2 regions of the Deinococcus detaillensis genome follow, and region 1 is predicted to be linked to the other one. Evidence: riboswitches for the same ligand, from Rfam matches in the RefSeq annotation. Region 1 holds a riboswitch; the other holds the start of a gene.
The links. Region 1 has a riboswitch for cobalamin ahead of FNU79_RS12635 (ABC transporter substrate-binding protein). Riboswitches for the same ligand answer to the same signal wherever they lie in the genome.

Region 1 (8,173 bases):
GCGAGTCGTTTTCTACCGACGGCATGATTTCCAGCTTGAGGCTGAAGGCGGGGTCACGTGCCAGGCGGTGTTCAATGCTGATCAGCGGGCCGTCTTCGTGGGGCGTCAGGCTGTAGATGCAGTCACGCTTGATGTCCACCCAGCCGTCAGCGGTCTTGACGATAAAGGTCAAATCGCGGACTTGCGGCTCACCGCTTGACGGCCAGTAAACTTCATTGACCACGCCGTAGCCGACAGCGGCCCGCACCCGTCCGCCGCCGAGTGCGCCGGTCACGGCGTCTTTGTCGCTGCTCGTCCAAGACGGTTTGAGGCCGGGGCGTCCGGGGGCTTCGGCGGCGTGCGGCTGAGGGTGGGCGCTGGGGTGAGACATGGTTCCTCCAATGTAGACCTCTAAGCTCAAGCGCGGTTATCACAGTGAAGTGAAATCGGCGGGCAAAGCTACCGAACACGCAACTTTTTGAGCGCCCGGTGCATACTCGGAGGTGATATGGATCCCGATTCCAAACAACCCTCACCCAAAGCCGCTTGGATGCCCAGCGTGGCCGCCGAAACACTCAAAAGCTCGGAGCGGCAGCTTCCCGGTGGGCGGTACGGACGGGCTGGACTCAACGTGATCTTCTGGCTTTATCTAGGAGCGCAGATGACACTCGAAGCCAAGAATCCGCTCATGCGGTGGGGCTTTCTGGGTTTGTGGCTCGTCTCCGGCCTTATTCTAGTAGCGCGTTGGCGCTGGGAGCAAGAACACCCAGAACAACGCTCTCCGTTGGATTTTCAGTTCATGTGGAAATATTTGGCCTTCATGGTCATCTGGACAGGGCTTTTGCTCTTGGTTGACAGCTTTTATTCTGGTGGGCAGCGCTCAGACTTGCGCGTGCCGTTGGTGGGCCTGCTGCTCGGCAGCTTAATCTGGCTCGTTCAGTCATGGCATCGGCGCCCCACTCAAGGCCCGTAACGCCGCTCAGTCGGCAGTTCGGCTCCGTCGTGAATGGCCTGCGCCACTTGTTTGGCCAGCGGGAAATCCACCGCCGCGTACCAAGCTTCTTCCATCACGCCATTCCTCGTGTGGTAACAAGTCATCACCGGCCCGGATTTGCAGCCGCCCAGGCAGCCGGATTCGGTCAGACGGACACTGCCGCCCGCCTTGTAGTAGGCGAGCTTGTCTTGCTCAAGCGCGTTCCAGACAGCGCGGTAAAGGAGATCGGAGCCGCGAGCTTTGCAGTTGCTGTTCTGACAGATCAGCAGGTGGCCGGTGGTGGGAAAATAGCGTGGGGCAGACATAGGCTCCTGAGCTTACAGGTTCGCGCCCTCCCCGTTGCCCTGACTTGTGACAAAGTGACGGCGCTAGAGTAAGTCCATGCCGCTCCGTAGCCTCCTGCTCGCCCTGATGATCACTTTTATCTGGGGTGTCAATTTCGTCGTCATCAAACTCAGCGTCAGTGAAGCGCCGCCGCTGCTGGTGGCCGCCTTGCGGTTTGCCCTCGCCGCGCTGCCTGCCATCTTTTTTATTCCGCGTCCCCAGATGCGTTGGCAAACTTTTTTGGGCTACGGCCTCGCGGTGGGCGTGATGCAGTTCGGTCTGCTATATTTGGCTATTCAGCTCGGCCTCAGCGCTGGACTGGCGAGTTTGCTGATGCAGATGCAGGCCTTTTTTACAGCGATGCTGGCGGCTTTCTTGTGGCGCGAGCGGCTGCCCGCCAACCAGATCGCGGGGATAGCGCTGGCCTTTACGGGCATGGCGGTCATCGGTTTGCTGGCCGATCACCACACCAGCATCGTTGGCTTGGTTCTGGTCTTGGTCGCCGCTCTCGGCTGGGCCATCAGCAACGTGCTGGTCAAGTCGGCGGGCAAAGCCAATATGCTCAGCTTGGTGGTGTGGTCGGCGCTGATTCCGCCGGTTCCCCTGACCCTGATGACCGGCCTGACCAGCGGCTGGGCCAGCATAGGTCACACGCTGACGCAGAGCAGCCTCGGCTTTTGGGCGGCGGTGGCCTTCATGGGGTACTTCAACACGGTGCTGGGCTTCGGTGTTTGGAATTGGCTCATTCAGCAGCACGGAGCCAGCCGCGTCGCGCCGCTGTCGCTCTTGGTGCCGGTGTTCGGAATGGTCAGCAGCGCTCTGTATTTTCAAGAAACCTTTCCGCCACTCAAGGTACTGGGGGCCGTGTTGGTGTTCGTGGGCTTGTTGGTGCATGTCTTTGGGGGCCGGATCGTGGAGCGCTGGAAGGTGCAGGGCGTGGAGGCCTGAGTCATACTAGACGCGCTCGAACCGCAGGAGAGCAGCGCGGCGAGAAGAGTTTTAAAGCCACTCCACGAAGAAGCGCTTGAACCGGCCTTCCGGGACGAAACGCAGCAACCACCGGCCCAGCGCCGTGAGCAACACGAACGTCGCCGCCACACTGACCAGAGCAATCGGCAACTTCCTCAAAAAGTCCGCCGTCCCCGAACTCAGTGACAGCACCACCGCCGTGATGACTATCGCCACCCAGTGCCAACCCGAAACACACAGAAAATGCATCTCTCCAGCTTAGCCCTCCGGCACCACCACCAAGCGCCCTCCGTGCCGAATCACGTCTACCTGCACGCCGTAGACCGCTGCCAAATGCTGGGGCGTCAGCACGCTTTCGGCGCTGCCCTGCGCCACCACTCGCCCTTGATGCAGCAGCAGCAGGTGATCGGCGCGGGCGGCCAAGTTGAGGTCGTGCAGCACCGCCACCACGCCCAGGCCGCTCCCCGCTTCTTGCCGCAGCGTTTCGATCAAGTTCAGCGCGTAGGCCAGATCGAGGTGGTTGGTCGGTTCGTCCAGCAGCAAGAACTGTGGATTGGCAGCCAGAGCGCGGGCCAATGACACGCGCTGCTGCTCGCCGCCCGACAATTCGGCCACCGCTCTATCGGCAAAGTGGGCGGTGTCGGTGCGCTGCATGGCGCGGTCGATGGCCTGTTCATCATCCAAGCTGAGACTGCCCAAAGACAGCGGATGGTGCGGAAACAGTCCCCACAACCACTCGCCCGCTCCGCGCCCCAGCGCCACCACGTCGCGCACTTTGGTTTCGGTGGGCAGCGCTTCCGTTTGGGCCAAATACGCCAGCGAGCGGGCACGTTCACGGCGCGAGTAGTCCGGCAAAGCGCGGCCCTGATACTGGACTTCGCCGCTCTGCACCGGCGTCAGGCCCGCCAGCGCCCGCATCAGCGTGGACTTGCCCGCTCCGTTTGGCCCGATGATGGCCGAGAAGAGCCCGCGTTCAAAAGCGGCGCTGACTTGCTTCACCGCCAGCAGATCGCCTGCCTTGACCGAGAGGTTGAGTGCTTCCAGCATTATGTTTTTTGCCGCCTAAGCAGATAAAGGAAAAACGGGCCGCCCAGCAAAGTCGTGACCACACCCACCGGCAACTCGGCGGGGCGGGTCAGGGTGCGGGCCAGCAAGTCCGACAAGACCAGCAGGGTGCCGCCCGCCACTGCCGAAACAGGCAGCAGCACCCGGTAGTCCGCGCCCCACAGCCGCCGCACCAGATGGGGCGTGACCAATCCCACGAAGCCGATAATGCCCGCGTAACTGACCGCTCCCGCCGTGCAGAGGCTCGCGGCGATGATGACCAGCAGACGCAGGCGCTCGACCGGCAAGCCCAAACTGCGGGCCGTCAGGTCTCCGAGTTGCAAGGTGTTGAGGGCTTTGGACAGCAGCAGCAGCACCCCGCCACCGATCAGCACGTAGGGCAGCAGGCGGCCCACCTGCGGCCAGCCCGCGAAGGCCAGATTGCCCAGCGTGAAGGCAAAGACCTGACGGATGCGGTCTTCGCTTTGCAGCAGCAAGTAAGTGGTGAAGGCCGTGAGGATGCTGCCCACCACCACGCCAGCCAGAATTAAGCGGGCGGGCGGCAAGCGGCCACCTTCGCGGGCAATCGCCAGCGCGATAAAGACGCTCAGCAGCGCCCCCGAGAGGGCAAACAGCGGCAGCCACAAGGTCGTCAGCCCCAGCGCGATCACCAGCGTCGCGCCCAGCCCCGCGCCACTTGCCACGCCCATCAGGTAGGGGTCGGCCAACGGGTTGCGGAAAACGGCTTGAAAGGCCCCGCCGCTCACAGCCAATGCCGCGCCCACCAAAAAGCCCAGCGCCACACGCGGCAATCTCAGTTGCCAAACGATCACGTCGTTGCCACTCAGTTCGGCTCCGCTCAGCCCATGCCTGATGGCCTGCAGGGTTTCGGCGGGCGAGATAGGGACGCTGCCGAGGCCGACAGCCAGCAGGGCAGTCACGAGGGCGGCGGCGAGCAGCAGCAGGGTGGGGAGAGAGATGAGCGCCAGACGACGAGAAACTGTAATCGCTGCGCTCACTTCACTCCCTCTCCTGCGGCTCTGCACCCGTCCCGACCTTACTTGAACAGTTCAGGATGCACCACTTTGGCCAGCCCTGCCAGCGCCTGCGGCAAACGTGGCCCCGGACGGGAAAGGAGCTGATCGAGCGCTTTGTCTTCCACCACACGGCCCAGCTTGACGGCGGGAATGGTGTTCCAGCCGGGGCGGGCTTTAGCGGCAGCGAGGTTCATTCCAAAAATAAACTGCGGGGCCGACTTGACCACCAATTCAGGGCTGATCTTGGGAAAGTCGCCCAAGCTGGCCGGAATGATATTGATGGCCCCCGCTTTGGTCAGCAGCACGCCGATAAAGGAGTTGGGGCCAACCGTGTAGGGCGTGGGGTCAATTTCGTAATAAGCGGTCGGCTTTTTAACGGCGTTCTTGGTTAAGATTTCAACTTTGGCGATGTCGCGGCGCATCTGAATGACCAGCGCTTTGGCCTGCGCTTCCCGGTTGATTATTTTGCCCAGGATTATTGTTTTGGAAAACACTTCTTCATAGGTTTCAGGATTGACCGCCACTACAGTGATTCCGGCATTGGTCAGCGGCTGAATCAGGTCGCCGTATTTGCTGACGATCACGATGTCGGGCCGGAGGGCCACCACCGCTTCGATGTTGGGCTGGTACAAATTGCCGACTTTGGGCAACTTGGTGACTTGGGCGGGAAAGTCGCTGTATTCGTCGACGCCCACCAATTTGCCGCAGCCGCCGATGGCGCACAGCGTTTCAGAATCGCTGGGCAAAAAGCTGACGATCCGCATCGGCTCAGCCTTCAGCGTGACTTTGCGGCCCAGATCGTCGGTGAGGGTCAGCGGGTAAGAAGTGGCGTGGGCAGCGCCAAGCAGCGCGGAACTGAGAAAGAACACTTTGTTCATGAGGAGTCCTCCTCCCCAACCGAAAAGCCGCCCCACCGAAGTGATATCGGGGGCGGAAATAAGCGTCCAGCCGTATGTTTGCTACAGGCCGAGCGTTTCCCTTTCCGCGAGGGGTTAGCTGCATCAGTCAGCCCTGCGCGGGCCGCTGCGGCGAGGCAGGCATTCGGACTCGGAAGGCCGTGCTCACGCGTGTTCGGCTTCCTTACCGCTGCGCGACAGTGCCGGAATGGGCCAAACAGGCCGTCACCGGGCTTCCCCTGCGCTCACTGCCCTCAGTCTACACCGCCGCTCGCCCTACACCTTGACCCGTACCAACTCAGCGGCTAGGCTAAGCAGATGTCGCCCCGCGCCGGTACACTTTCGCCGTTTATGCAACGCGGGGCCGCGCTGACTGCTTAAAGTCCAGCGCCCGTTGTCCCGCTTGTATGTCATTGCAGGCGGGGCTTTTTTTGTGCCGCACCCAGACCGAACGAGGAGAAGTATGCAAGAACAAGCACTGCAAGAAATTGCCGCCGCCGCTGACGTCGAGGCGCTGCAACAGGTCAAGACCAAATACGTGGGCAAGTCCGGCCTCGTCACCAAGGAACTCGGCAGCCTCGGCAAGCTGCCGCCCGACGAGCGCAAGGCACGCGGGGCCGAGATCAACGCAGTGCGGGCCGCCTTAGACAGCGCCCTGACCGAGCGCGAGACGGTGCTGAAACGCGCCGCGCTGGACGCCCGCTTGGCTTCGGAAGCGATTGACGTGACCCTGCCGGGCTTGAATCTGCCCGCTGGCGGCCTGCATCCGATCACCCGCGTGTACGACGATTTGATTGAGATTTTCACCCGGCTGGGCTACGACACGGTGGAAGGGCCGGAAGTGGAAGACGAGCACCACAACTTCGAGGCGCTCAACGTGCCCTGGTATCACCCGGCCCGCGACCTCCAGGACACCTTCTGGCTAGAAGACGGCAGACTACTCAGGACCCACACCTCCCCGATGCAGATTCGCTACATGGTGGATCACACGCCGCCCCTCAAGATCGTGGCACGCGGTAAGGTCTACCGTTACGAGGCCACCGACGCCACCCACGAGGCCATGTTTCACCAACTCGAAGGCCTAGTGGTGGGCGACGGCATCAAGATGAGCGACCTCAAGGGCACGGTGGCCGAGATGGCTCGGGGACTGTTCGGGGCGCGGGCCAAAGTCCGCTTTCAACCGAGCTACTACCCCTTCACCGAGCCGGGAGCCGACTTCGCGGTGTGGTGGGAAAACCCACGTGGCGAGAGCAAGTGGCTGGAGCTGGGCGGCTGCGGCATGGTGCATCCGAACGTGTTTAAGGCCGTGAACGATCTGCGCGAGGCGGCGGGCAAGGAGCGCATCTACGAGGGCAAGACTGGCTTTGCCTTCGGGCTGGGGCCGGAGCGGATCGCCATGCTCAAGTACGGCATTCCTGACATCCGCTACTTCTACGCCAACGACCCGAAGGTGATCGGGCAGTTTCGGGGAACGTTGGGGTGAGTGAGGATACAGCGGAATTGGCACGGCAAGAAGCCGCATGGCAGCGGAAGATGGAACAGATTCGTGCCGAGATGACTGCTTACGCCGCTGAAGTCGCGGGAACGATGGATGATCTTAACTCTGACTTTGAAGCAGCAGGATTGGAAGTGTGGGCAAATTTAGATGACTGAACTCCAAAACGCATCTAGAGTCAGGAATAGATGAATACTAGTTCGCTGCGCGTGTCGACTGAAACCTTTGCCATCCCCTGCGTTGGTGCAATTATCCACCGTGAAATTGATGGTCAATCTCAGATTCTGATTCAGGAACGCCAAAAAAAGAGCGGCGGCATTGAGAACGGCATGCTAGAAGTGCCTGCTGGAAAAGTGCGAGAGTACGAAAACATTTTTGACGCGCTCAGGCGTGAAGTCCGGGAAGAAACGGGGCTGTCTCTCCTCAACATTCAAGGCGAAAACGAGCAGACCGTTCGCACAGTCAACGGCTACAAGGTGATGAGCTTCACATCTTTTTGCACGACGCAAAATCTTTCGGGTGGTTACTCCATCATCTTGCAGACGTTTCTCTGTCAAGCCGAAGGAGAAATGCTCAGAAGTTCATCTGAGGCGCAAGACATTCGCTGGGTATCTACTGAGGAGTGCAAAGCGCAGCTCCAGAACAGCCCAGCAGACTTCTATCCACTTCATATCAATGCCCTGATGAAGTATCTAGACGCCCACTAAAAAAGGACAATCCATGAAACTCCCCTATTCCTGGCTCCAAGAACTGATTCCCCAACTCCCCCCTATCAATACACTTGAACCCATCTTCGCCCAGCTCGGCCTGCCGCTGGAAGGCATTGACCCCGCCCCCGCACCGCCAGCCGGGGTGCTGCTGGTCACCGTCACCGAGGCTGCCGCCATGCCCGGCACGCAACTGACCAAGCTCACGCTCGACACCGGCCCACACGGCCAGAAAACGATTGCCAGTGGAGCGCCAAACGCCGTGGGCCTGCGTGCTGGAACGATGCTGGCGCTGGTCATTCCCGGCACCAAACTGGGCGATATGGAATACGGCGTTCGCACCCTGCAAGGCGTGGAGTCGTGGGGCATGGCCGCCAGCGCCAAGGAACTCGGCATCGGTGAGAGCAGCGCGGGCTTGCTGCTGTTTCCGGCAGGCACGGCCCCAGTCGGCACGCCGCTGGCCGATGTCTGGCCCGCCGACAGCGTGCTGGACATAGAGATCACCCCCAACCGTTCCGACGCCCTGAGCGTGCTAGGCGTGGCCCGCGATCTGGCGGCCTTCCTCAAGCTGGAGCTGAAGGAGCCGTCAATGGGCTTGGCCGCCAACGGCAAGGGCCAGATTGAAGTGACTCTGCCGCCCCGCGCCGTCACGCTGGAGCGCGACCCATCCAAAAAGCTGCGCTTCGGCTCCGATCACTTCTCGGCCCGCACCGTCAGCGGCGTCAGGA
Region 2 (8,173 bases), on a different contig from region 1:
GAGGTAGGTCACGGCGTGGCCGCTCAAATGCAGGGCCTGCCGCTCGGCGAAGCTGCTCTTGCCGCTTCTGGCTCCGCCCGTGATGTAGATGAGCTTGCCCGCCTTGGTCAATTTAGAGTCTGTCAAGGTTGAGTCCTTCCAGCCACCACGCGCCGCCCGCCCGCCTCAGGTGGGTCACGCGGGCGTGGTGAATGCGGGCCGCACTGAAACCGAGTGTCAGGCGCAGGGCGGCCAAAATGAATCCGGCGTGGGTGAAAGCCAGGGTTGTTTCGCCGGGTAGGGCGTCGAGCCAGGTCTGCACCCGTGCGTGAAAAGCTCGCCCGGTTTCGCCGCTGGGCGGGCCACTTTCCGAAGTGGGGTCGCTCAGCGCGTCGATCCAGCAGCGCGGCTGAGTGCCGTAACGGGTTTCCAATTCACTCCAAGTGTGTCCGGCCATCTCACCAAAGTCGGCTTCCAGCAAAGCGGGAGAGCGCTCAGGCTTATCTAGGCCTGCCAAAGTTGCTGTTTGCAAGCAGCGCCGCGCTGGACTGCTCCAGACCTGTGCGCTCCCATGCAGATGCAGAGCGCGGGCCTGCCGTTCCCCTTCTGGCGTCAGGGCGGCGTCGTCCTGTCTGCCGGGATAACGGCCTTCGGCGTTGCGGGGCGTCTGGGCGTGGCGAATCAGGTACAAATCGAAGGTCATTTCGGCCAGCCTGCCAGCGTGACCAGCACAGTCAGGGCGCTGAGTTCAGCCACCTCGATGCACGCGCCGTACACGTCGCCGTTGATGCCGCCGCCCAGCCGCCGCGCTGCAAAGGCGGCCACCCCCAGCGCCGAGAGCAGCGCCGCCGCAAATCCTGCCCAAGCCTGCGGAAAAAACAGCGCGGGCAAGGCCACCAAGCATGCCACCGGCCACCAGCCTTCCCGCGAGCGAGCGCCCAGCGACTCGGCCCTTGCCGCCGGGTAAAGGTTCATGGGAGCCAGCACCGCCAGCCGCGCCGACACCGCCGCGATCAAGAGGGGCCAAGCGTTCGGCAGCGCCTGAAGCAGCGAAAAGCGGATCAGCAGAGCGATCACCCCCGTCGCCAGCCCGAAGGCCCCCACATGCACGTCGCCCAGAATTCTGAGCCGCTCGGCGGGCGACTTCATGGCAAACAGGGCGTCGGCGGCGTCCACCAGCCCGTCAAAGTGCAGCATGCCGGTCAGGGCCAACCAAGCCGCCACCGCCAGCGCCGCGCCGACTCCCGGTGGGAGGTGCAGCCACTGACAGGCCGCCCACACCAGCGCCGCCCCGCCGCCCACCGCGTAGCCCGCCAGCGGGTAAAAGCCGCTGGCCCGCGCAAATTCGCCTTCCCCCACCTCACGCACGTGCGGCAGCGGCAAGGTGGTCAAAAAGGTCAGGGCCAGGTGGGCCGGGCGTAGCAGGCGGCTCAGGCTGCTCACCACGCGTACCGAATCAAGTCTGTAAAAACCAAGCGTCAACCTCAACTCAGGCAACCGGAACCAAAAAAGCGCCCGGCGGGGGGCGCGTCAAAGTCGGAAAGTCGGGGATGCTGAGCCGGTAAAAGGCCGCAAGCCGTTTCCCTGCTCCTGACGCGGAAGCAAGTTCAGCAGATCATCAATAAGCTGTGCAGTGAGTAACCGGACTGAAACCGTGGCGCGACCGTGCTCGACAACCGTGCCGGACTGTGCTTGCCCGTTTACTGGGAGCATTTACCGGACTTCTCTCAAGCAGAGCGGGTCAGGTCAAGCGCTGATCCCAGCGGGAGTGTAGCACTCGGGGCGGCGTCCCTCGTTTTTGCGCGGCGTCCGCTAACCGCGCTGCCCAGTTCCGCGCGGCCCAGTTCTGCGCGGCCCAGTTCTGCTAAGCTGCCGGCACCTGAGGTTGGGGAAGTCCGGTGAAATTCCGGCGCTGTCGCGCAGCGGTAATCAGACTGAGTTCTGTAAGCCCGAATGCCTCTCAGGGAAGCCTCACACCAAGCGCCGTAAGGCCGCGTGTGGGGCACCTCTCGCCGTCAGAGGGCCAAGTTGTGCGTGCTGCTGGAGATCACCTCCGGCACGGCTCCGCGCTGGCCCCAGCCAGATCGGGCTTTTTTTTGCTGTGCTCCCGCTCTGGCTGCTCTCGCCCACGCACACCGGAGCTTACCCATGCGTCACCCCGCCACTTTCGTTTTGTTTGCCCTGCTGTCCAGCGCCGCCGCCACCACCTACCCGCTGACCGTCACCGATGATCTGGGCCGCTCCGTGACTTTGAAAAGTAAGCCGCTCAGAATCGTGGCGATGCTGCCCTCGCACACCGAGACACTTTTTGCCATTGGCGCGGGCGATCAGCTGGTCGGCGCGGACAAGTACAGCACCTACCCCGACGCCGCCAACAAACTTCCCAAAGTCGGCAGCGGCTACCAGCCCAACATCGAAGCGATCTTGGCGCTCAAGCCCGATCTGGTGCTGGCCGACGAATCGGCAGGGTCGCGCCTGACCGAGAAGCTGGCGGCGGCGGGTCTGACCGTCTACGGCGGCACGGCCCAGACCTACAACGAAGTTTTTGAAAAAATCGCAGTGCTGGGCAAGCTGACCGACCACGAAACCGGAGCGGTCAAGCTGATCACCAAGATGCGCTCGGAACTCAATACCCTCAGCGCCAGCGTCGTCAAATTGCCCAAGGTCAGCACTTACTACGAAGTCGATCCTGCGCCGTATTCAGTCGGCCCCAATTCGTTTATCGGCGTGCTGATCGCCAAAGCCGGCGGCCAGACGATTATTCCTTCCAGCTTAGGCGACTTTCCCAAAATTGCCCCCGAACTCATCGTCAAAAGTAATCCGCAGGTGATGGTCGGCTTGACGCTGGATGAAGCCAAGAACCGGCCCGGCTGGAACACCCTGAGCGCCGTGAAAGCGGGCCGCGTCTTCAAGGTCACGCCCGAGCAAAACGACGCGCTGTCGCGTCCGGGGCCGCGCCTGCCCGACGCCCTGAGAACGTTGATCCAACTGATTCACCCGGAGGCGCTGAAATGACTTCGGGCGACGAAGCGACCCGGCAGCGCCGCGAGGCCGCCATGCAGGAATTGCAGGAAGCCAACGACAGCCACATTAAGCAGGAAGGCATCAGCAAGGGTCGGCGGGGGCTGATCATCGTCAACACCGGCAACGGCAAGGGCAAAACCACCGCCGCGCTGGGCCTGATGATGCGGGCGCACGGGCGCGGCCTCAAGACACGGCTGTTTCAGTTTCTCAAGCACGAGAATGCCAAGTTCGGCGAGCACCGCACCCTCGACGCGCTGGGCTTGCCGTATGAAGGACTGGGCGACGGTTTTACCTGGCGTTCGCGCAACTTGGAGAACTCCGCTGAGATGGCCGCGCACGGCTGGGAACTGGCTAGGGCCGCCATCGAAGCGGGCGAATACGATTTGATCGTGCTCGACGAGTTCACCTATCCGCTCAAATACGGCTGGGTCAGTTGGCCGGAGGTGGAAGCCACCCTGAAAGCCCGCAGTCCGCTGATGCACGTGGTGATTACCGGGCGCGGCGCTCTGCCCGAACTGATCGAGCTGGCCGATACCGTCAGCGAGATTCAGCCGGTCAAGCACGCCTACAGCGCCGGAATTGGAGCGCAGATCGGGGTGGAATACTGAGGCGAGCCGTGCTGCTGGCTCTCGCGCTGGACGCCTGGGGTGAGCCGCCCGCCCACTTTCATCCGGTGGTCTGGATGGGAAATTACCTCAAGTGGGCGCGGCAGCAGTGGCGGGGTCAAACGCCTTTCCTCCAACTGGCGGAGGGCACGCTGACCTGGACGCTGGGGGCGGTCATCAGCGCGGCGGCGGGGCAGCAAGCGCGGCGGTTGCCGTGGTGGGCACAGGGCGTACTGCTCAAGCCCTTGCTCGCCCGCCGAGCGCTCTTCGACGCCGTCAGAGCAGTCCATAGCGCTCTGGCCCATGACGACTTGCCTGAAGCGCGGCGCTTGCTTTCGTGGCACCTGGTCAGCCGCGACACCGCCGAGCTGAGCGCCTGCGAAGTGGCGGGCGCGGCGATTGAAAGTTTGGCCGAGAACCTTTCCGACAGCCTAATCGCGCCGCTGCTGGCTTACCGGGTGGGAGGGCTGCGGCTGGCCGCCCTCTACCGCTACGCCAACACCGCCGACGCCATGTGGGGCTACCGCACGCCCGAGTTGGAATGGGTGGGCAAACCGGCGGCCCGAACCGACGACCTGCTCAACCTCGCGCCCAGCCGCCTGACAGCCCTGTGCGCCTTGGTGGTGGCTGGGCAGCCAAAAGCTTGGCGAGTCTGGTGGCAAGATCGCTATGTCACCACCAGCCCCAACGCGGGGCATCCGATGAGCGCTTTTGCGGGAGCGCTGGGCATCAGATTAGACAAACGCGGCGTCTACACCCTCAACCCGGCGGGCCGCTCGCCCTGCGCCGCCGACTTGCCGAGGGCGCTGCAACTGGCGGAGCGCACCTTTGGTCTGGCGCTGTTGGTGCTGCTCGTCAAAAGGAAAAGTCGTGCCTGAGCTCCTTCCACGTGTTCCACACGGCGGGCCGGGCGCTGAGCCGTTCAGGGGTCTAGATTTCAGCGTCAATGCCAACCCGTATGGCCCTAGTCCTGTTCTCTTGAAGGCGCTCCTTGACGCCGACCACACCCATTACCCCGATCCCACCTACTTTGAGACGAGACGTAAGCTGGCCGACTGGCACGGCGTCAACCCTGAAAACGTGGCGGTTTCGGTGGGCGCGTCCGATTTGCTGCACCGCCTTGCCCGCGCTTTTTTGCCGGTTGGCGGCACGCTGCTGAGCCTTCACGCCCCGTTTGGTGAGCTGGCCCGCGCCGCTCAGCTGCAAGGCAACCGGATCGAGGTCATATCTGATCTGCCCACCGATTTACCTCCAAACACCGCTTTGGTCTACGTGGGTTATCCGCACAATCCGACGGGGCAAGCGCCGACGCCCGACCAGCTCAGCCAGCTCTCCGAGCAGTGCGCGGCTTCCGGCGCTTTGTTGATCGTGGACGAAGCCTACGCCGCCTTCGCGGGCTTGCCCGACCCGCCGAGGCATCCCCACCTGATCCGGTTGCTGTCGCCGGGCAAAGCGCATGGCCTGGTGGGAGCGCGGCCCGCCTACGCGCTGGCAGCGGCTCAGCTGATCCGCGCCCTCGACAACCTGGCTCCGGCTTGGCACGTTCCGGCGAGCACGGCGGCGGTGCTGGCGAGTTTGCCCGAAGCGCAGGCGTTTTTGGCCCAGACGTTGCCACAAGTTCGGCGTCACGCGGAGGATTTGGCCGAGCGGCTCGGCTTGTTTGGGGCAGTTCAGCACCTCGGCACACCTTACTTGCTGCTTAAAGTCGGAAACGCTCAGCAGGTCAGCGCCGCCTTGCTCTCCTCTGACATCAAAGTTAGGGACTGCGCCAGCTACGACTTGCCGCAGTGGATTCGGGTGTCGGCCCGCTTGCCGGGCGAGAATGCCGCGCTGATTGAGGTTATAAGGAGTTTGTATGGGTAAGGCCATCATGATTCAGGGCTGCACCAGCAACGCCGGAAAAAGTTATCTGTGCGCCGCGCTGTGCCGCATTTTGTCGAATGAGGGTCTAAAAGTGGCTCCTTTCAAAGCCCAGAACATGAGCAACAACGCGGGCGTGACCCCGGACGGCCTGGAAATGGGCCGCGCTCAACTGGTGCAGGCGCGGGCAGCGCGGGTCACGCCCGACGTGCGAATGAATCCGGTGCTGCTCAAACCCGAAGCCGACACCCGCTCGCAGGTGGTGCTGCTGGGCAAGGCCAATCCCGAACTCACCGCGCTGGGCTGGCGGGAGCGCAAGCCGCATTTGTGGCCGCACGTGCAGAGCGCCCTGCACAGCCTCATGGCCGAGTACGACGTGGTGGTGATCGAGGGTGCGGGCAGCCCCGCCGAGGTCAATCTGCGAAGCGCCGACATCGTGAACATGCGGGTGGCGCTGGAAGTCGGGGCGCGTGTTTTGCTGGCCTGCGATATAGACCGGGGCGGCGCGTTTGCCCACCTGCTTGGCACCTGGCATTGCCTGAGCGCCGATGAGCGGCAGTTGCTGGGGGGCTTTTTGCTCAACCGTTTTCGCGGTGACGCCCGCCTGCTCTCCCCCGCGCCCGAGTGGCTGGAGCAGCAGACTGGTATTCCTACCCTCGGCGTCATCCCGATGCTGGATATTCCGCTGCCGGAAGAAGACGGGGTGGTGTCACGAGAACCCTCAGGTTTGTCGGAAGGTTTTGTAGCGGTGGCCCGCTTGCCGCGCATTTCTAACCTAGACGAATTCGCGCCGCTGGGCGAGCTGCTGCGCTGGGTGACCTCGCCCACCGAGCTAGAGGGAGCGCGGGCCGTTATTTTGCCCGGCAGTAAAAGCACCGCCGCTGATTTGGCCTGGCTGCGTTCCAGCGGTCTGGCCGCCGAAGTGGTGCGGCAAGCGCAGCGGGGCGTGCCGGTGCTGGGCATCTGCGGCGGCCTACAAATGCTGGGTGAGCGCCTGAACGACCCGCACGGCGTAGACGGCCCGCCGGAAAGCTCAGGGCTGGGGCTCCTCCACTTGGACACCGAATTTGCCCCCGCCAAAACCACCCGTCTGACCACATTCACCGACTCAGAAACGGGCCTCAAACTGGAAGGCTACGAAATTCATCACGGCCACACCCGCGTGGGCGGCGCGGTGGACGAACTCGCTCCCGAGCTGCTGTGGCGCAGCGGCAATGTGCGCGGCACTTACCTTCATGGCCTACTGGAAAATCCGGCGTACCTGGAGCGCTTCTTGGGTTGGGCCGGTTTGCCGCTGCCGGAGAGCTTGGACACTCTGGACGCCCGCTTGGACGCCATTGCCGAGCGGGTCAAAGCCAGTCTGGACTGGGAGCGGGTGCGGGCTTTGTGGTAAAGAACCTCGGCTGCTGGGAAAGGCGTTCTATACGTCACTGTCGTTGCTGAGCTTTGGCCCGATGTCGGGCACCGGCTGGCCCGGCTTCCATTCCACGACTACGCCGTCGTCGGGGTTGTGCGGCGCTTTGATGAACACTGCCCGCCAGGGCACCTCACCCTCGTTGACGAGGTAGTGCATCTCCATCGGGTCGCAGCGGTGGTAATCGCCCGGCCCCAGTTCTACCCGCAGCCCATTGGTCCACATCACCGCGTTTCCTTCCAGGGTGTAAAACGACTCCTCGGTGCGCTCGTGGTAATGGTTGGGAAAATCTTGACCAGGCGGCAACACCACCACGCCGAAATCGGTGCGCGGGCCACGCGAGAGGTAGCCGGGGCCGTAGGTGTCGTAGCGTAGGGGCGTCTCATCAATTTTGGCTTTGTGCATATCGTTCTCCTTCAGAGTCCTGGAGCTTTCCACAGCGAAGTGGTAATGCCCTGATCCACCAAACTCCGCTGAGCAGCGTAGGCAATTTGCCAGCGGCCGGTTAGCTCAGCGTACAGCGCCCCGAGCGCCCGATTTGGCTGGTAGGTGCGCTCCCAACTCACCAGCGCCTCGCCGCCCTCGGCCAGCGAGGCGTAGACGCCCACGCCCGTTCCGGCGGCAATGGCCGTGCCCAGCGCCGTCGCTTCCTTGACCACCGGCACCCGCACCGGCTTACCACTCACGTCGGCCAGAATCTGGCACCACAATTCACCCTTGCTGCCGCCGCCCGCGAAGGTCAGTACCTCGCTGTCCACGTGGGTAAACTGCTGAATCAGCAGCAGGTTTTGCACGCTGACGACGGCGGCATGTTCCTCCAGCGCCCGGAACAGTGCGCCCCGACTGGACTTGACAGGGTCAAGCGAGAGGTTGAGGAACGACGGAGCGGCGTGATACCAAGCGCTGTAGCGCATCACGTCGCTGAAAATCGGGATGATACCGTAAGCGCCGGGTGGCACCTGGCGGGCCTGCTCTTCCAGTGAGCTGTAGGCGTCCCGCCCGCCCAGCTGCTCCTGACGGCGCTCCTCGTCGCAGTACGTGTCGCGGAACCAGCGCATCGCCGCGCCCACGAAAAAGGAGATGGTCTCGGCCTGCCAGACGCCCGGCACGGCGTGGCAGTTGATGCGGATGTCCATCGCCGGGTCGGTTTTGGGCTCGGCCAGATTGACTTCCTGCTGCCAGAAGGTGCCGCCCAGAATAGCCGTCTGTCCGGGCCGCACCACGCCCAGCCCCACGCAACCGAGTTGCACGTCTCCCCCACCCATCACGACGGGTGTGCCGGGCCGCAGAC

Region 2: another riboswitch for cobalamin. It lies ahead of FNU79_RS16965 (ABC transporter substrate-binding protein); the one in region 1 lies ahead of FNU79_RS12635 (ABC transporter substrate-binding protein).

Annotation. Positions count from the first base shown of each region.
Region 1 is NZ_VKDB01000014.1:77,960-86,132, forward strand. Features, by position in the region: gene FNU79_RS12600 (glycoside hydrolase family 15 protein) at 1-370, opposite strand, end outside; gene FNU79_RS12605 (hypothetical protein) at 641-952, shown strand; gene FNU79_RS12610 (NAD(P)H-dependent oxidoreductase subunit E) at 940-1,278, opposite strand; gene FNU79_RS12615 (EamA family transporter) at 1,355-2,245, shown strand; gene FNU79_RS12620 (hypothetical protein) at 2,297-2,515, opposite strand; gene FNU79_RS12625 (ABC transporter ATP-binding protein) at 2,525-3,313, opposite strand; gene FNU79_RS12630 (FecCD family ABC transporter permease) at 3,313-4,329, opposite strand; gene FNU79_RS12635 (ABC transporter substrate-binding protein) at 4,368-5,225, opposite strand; cobalamin riboswitch at 5,363-5,544, opposite strand; gene pheS (phenylalanine--tRNA ligase subunit alpha) at 5,707-6,726, shown strand; gene FNU79_RS12645 (NUDIX hydrolase) at 6,927-7,445, shown strand; gene pheT (phenylalanine--tRNA ligase subunit beta) at 7,459-8,173, shown strand, end outside.
Region 2 is NZ_VKDB01000032.1:7,572-15,744, reverse strand. Features, by position in the region: gene cobU (bifunctional adenosylcobinamide kinase/adenosylcobinamide-phosphate guanylyltransferase) at 1-126, opposite strand, end outside; gene FNU79_RS16975 (histidine phosphatase family protein) at 113-682, opposite strand; gene FNU79_RS16970 (adenosylcobinamide-GDP ribazoletransferase) at 679-1,425, opposite strand; cobalamin riboswitch at 1,820-1,958, shown strand; gene FNU79_RS16965 (ABC transporter substrate-binding protein) at 2,128-2,994, shown strand; gene cobO (cob(I)yrinic acid a,c-diamide adenosyltransferase) at 2,991-3,611, shown strand; gene cbiB (adenosylcobinamide-phosphate synthase CbiB) at 3,620-4,486, shown strand; gene FNU79_RS16950 (pyridoxal phosphate-dependent aminotransferase) at 4,479-5,471, shown strand; gene FNU79_RS16945 (cobyric acid synthase) at 5,464-6,861, shown strand; gene FNU79_RS16940 (cupin domain-containing protein) at 6,889-7,287, opposite strand; gene lsrK (autoinducer-2 kinase) at 7,299-8,173, opposite strand, start outside.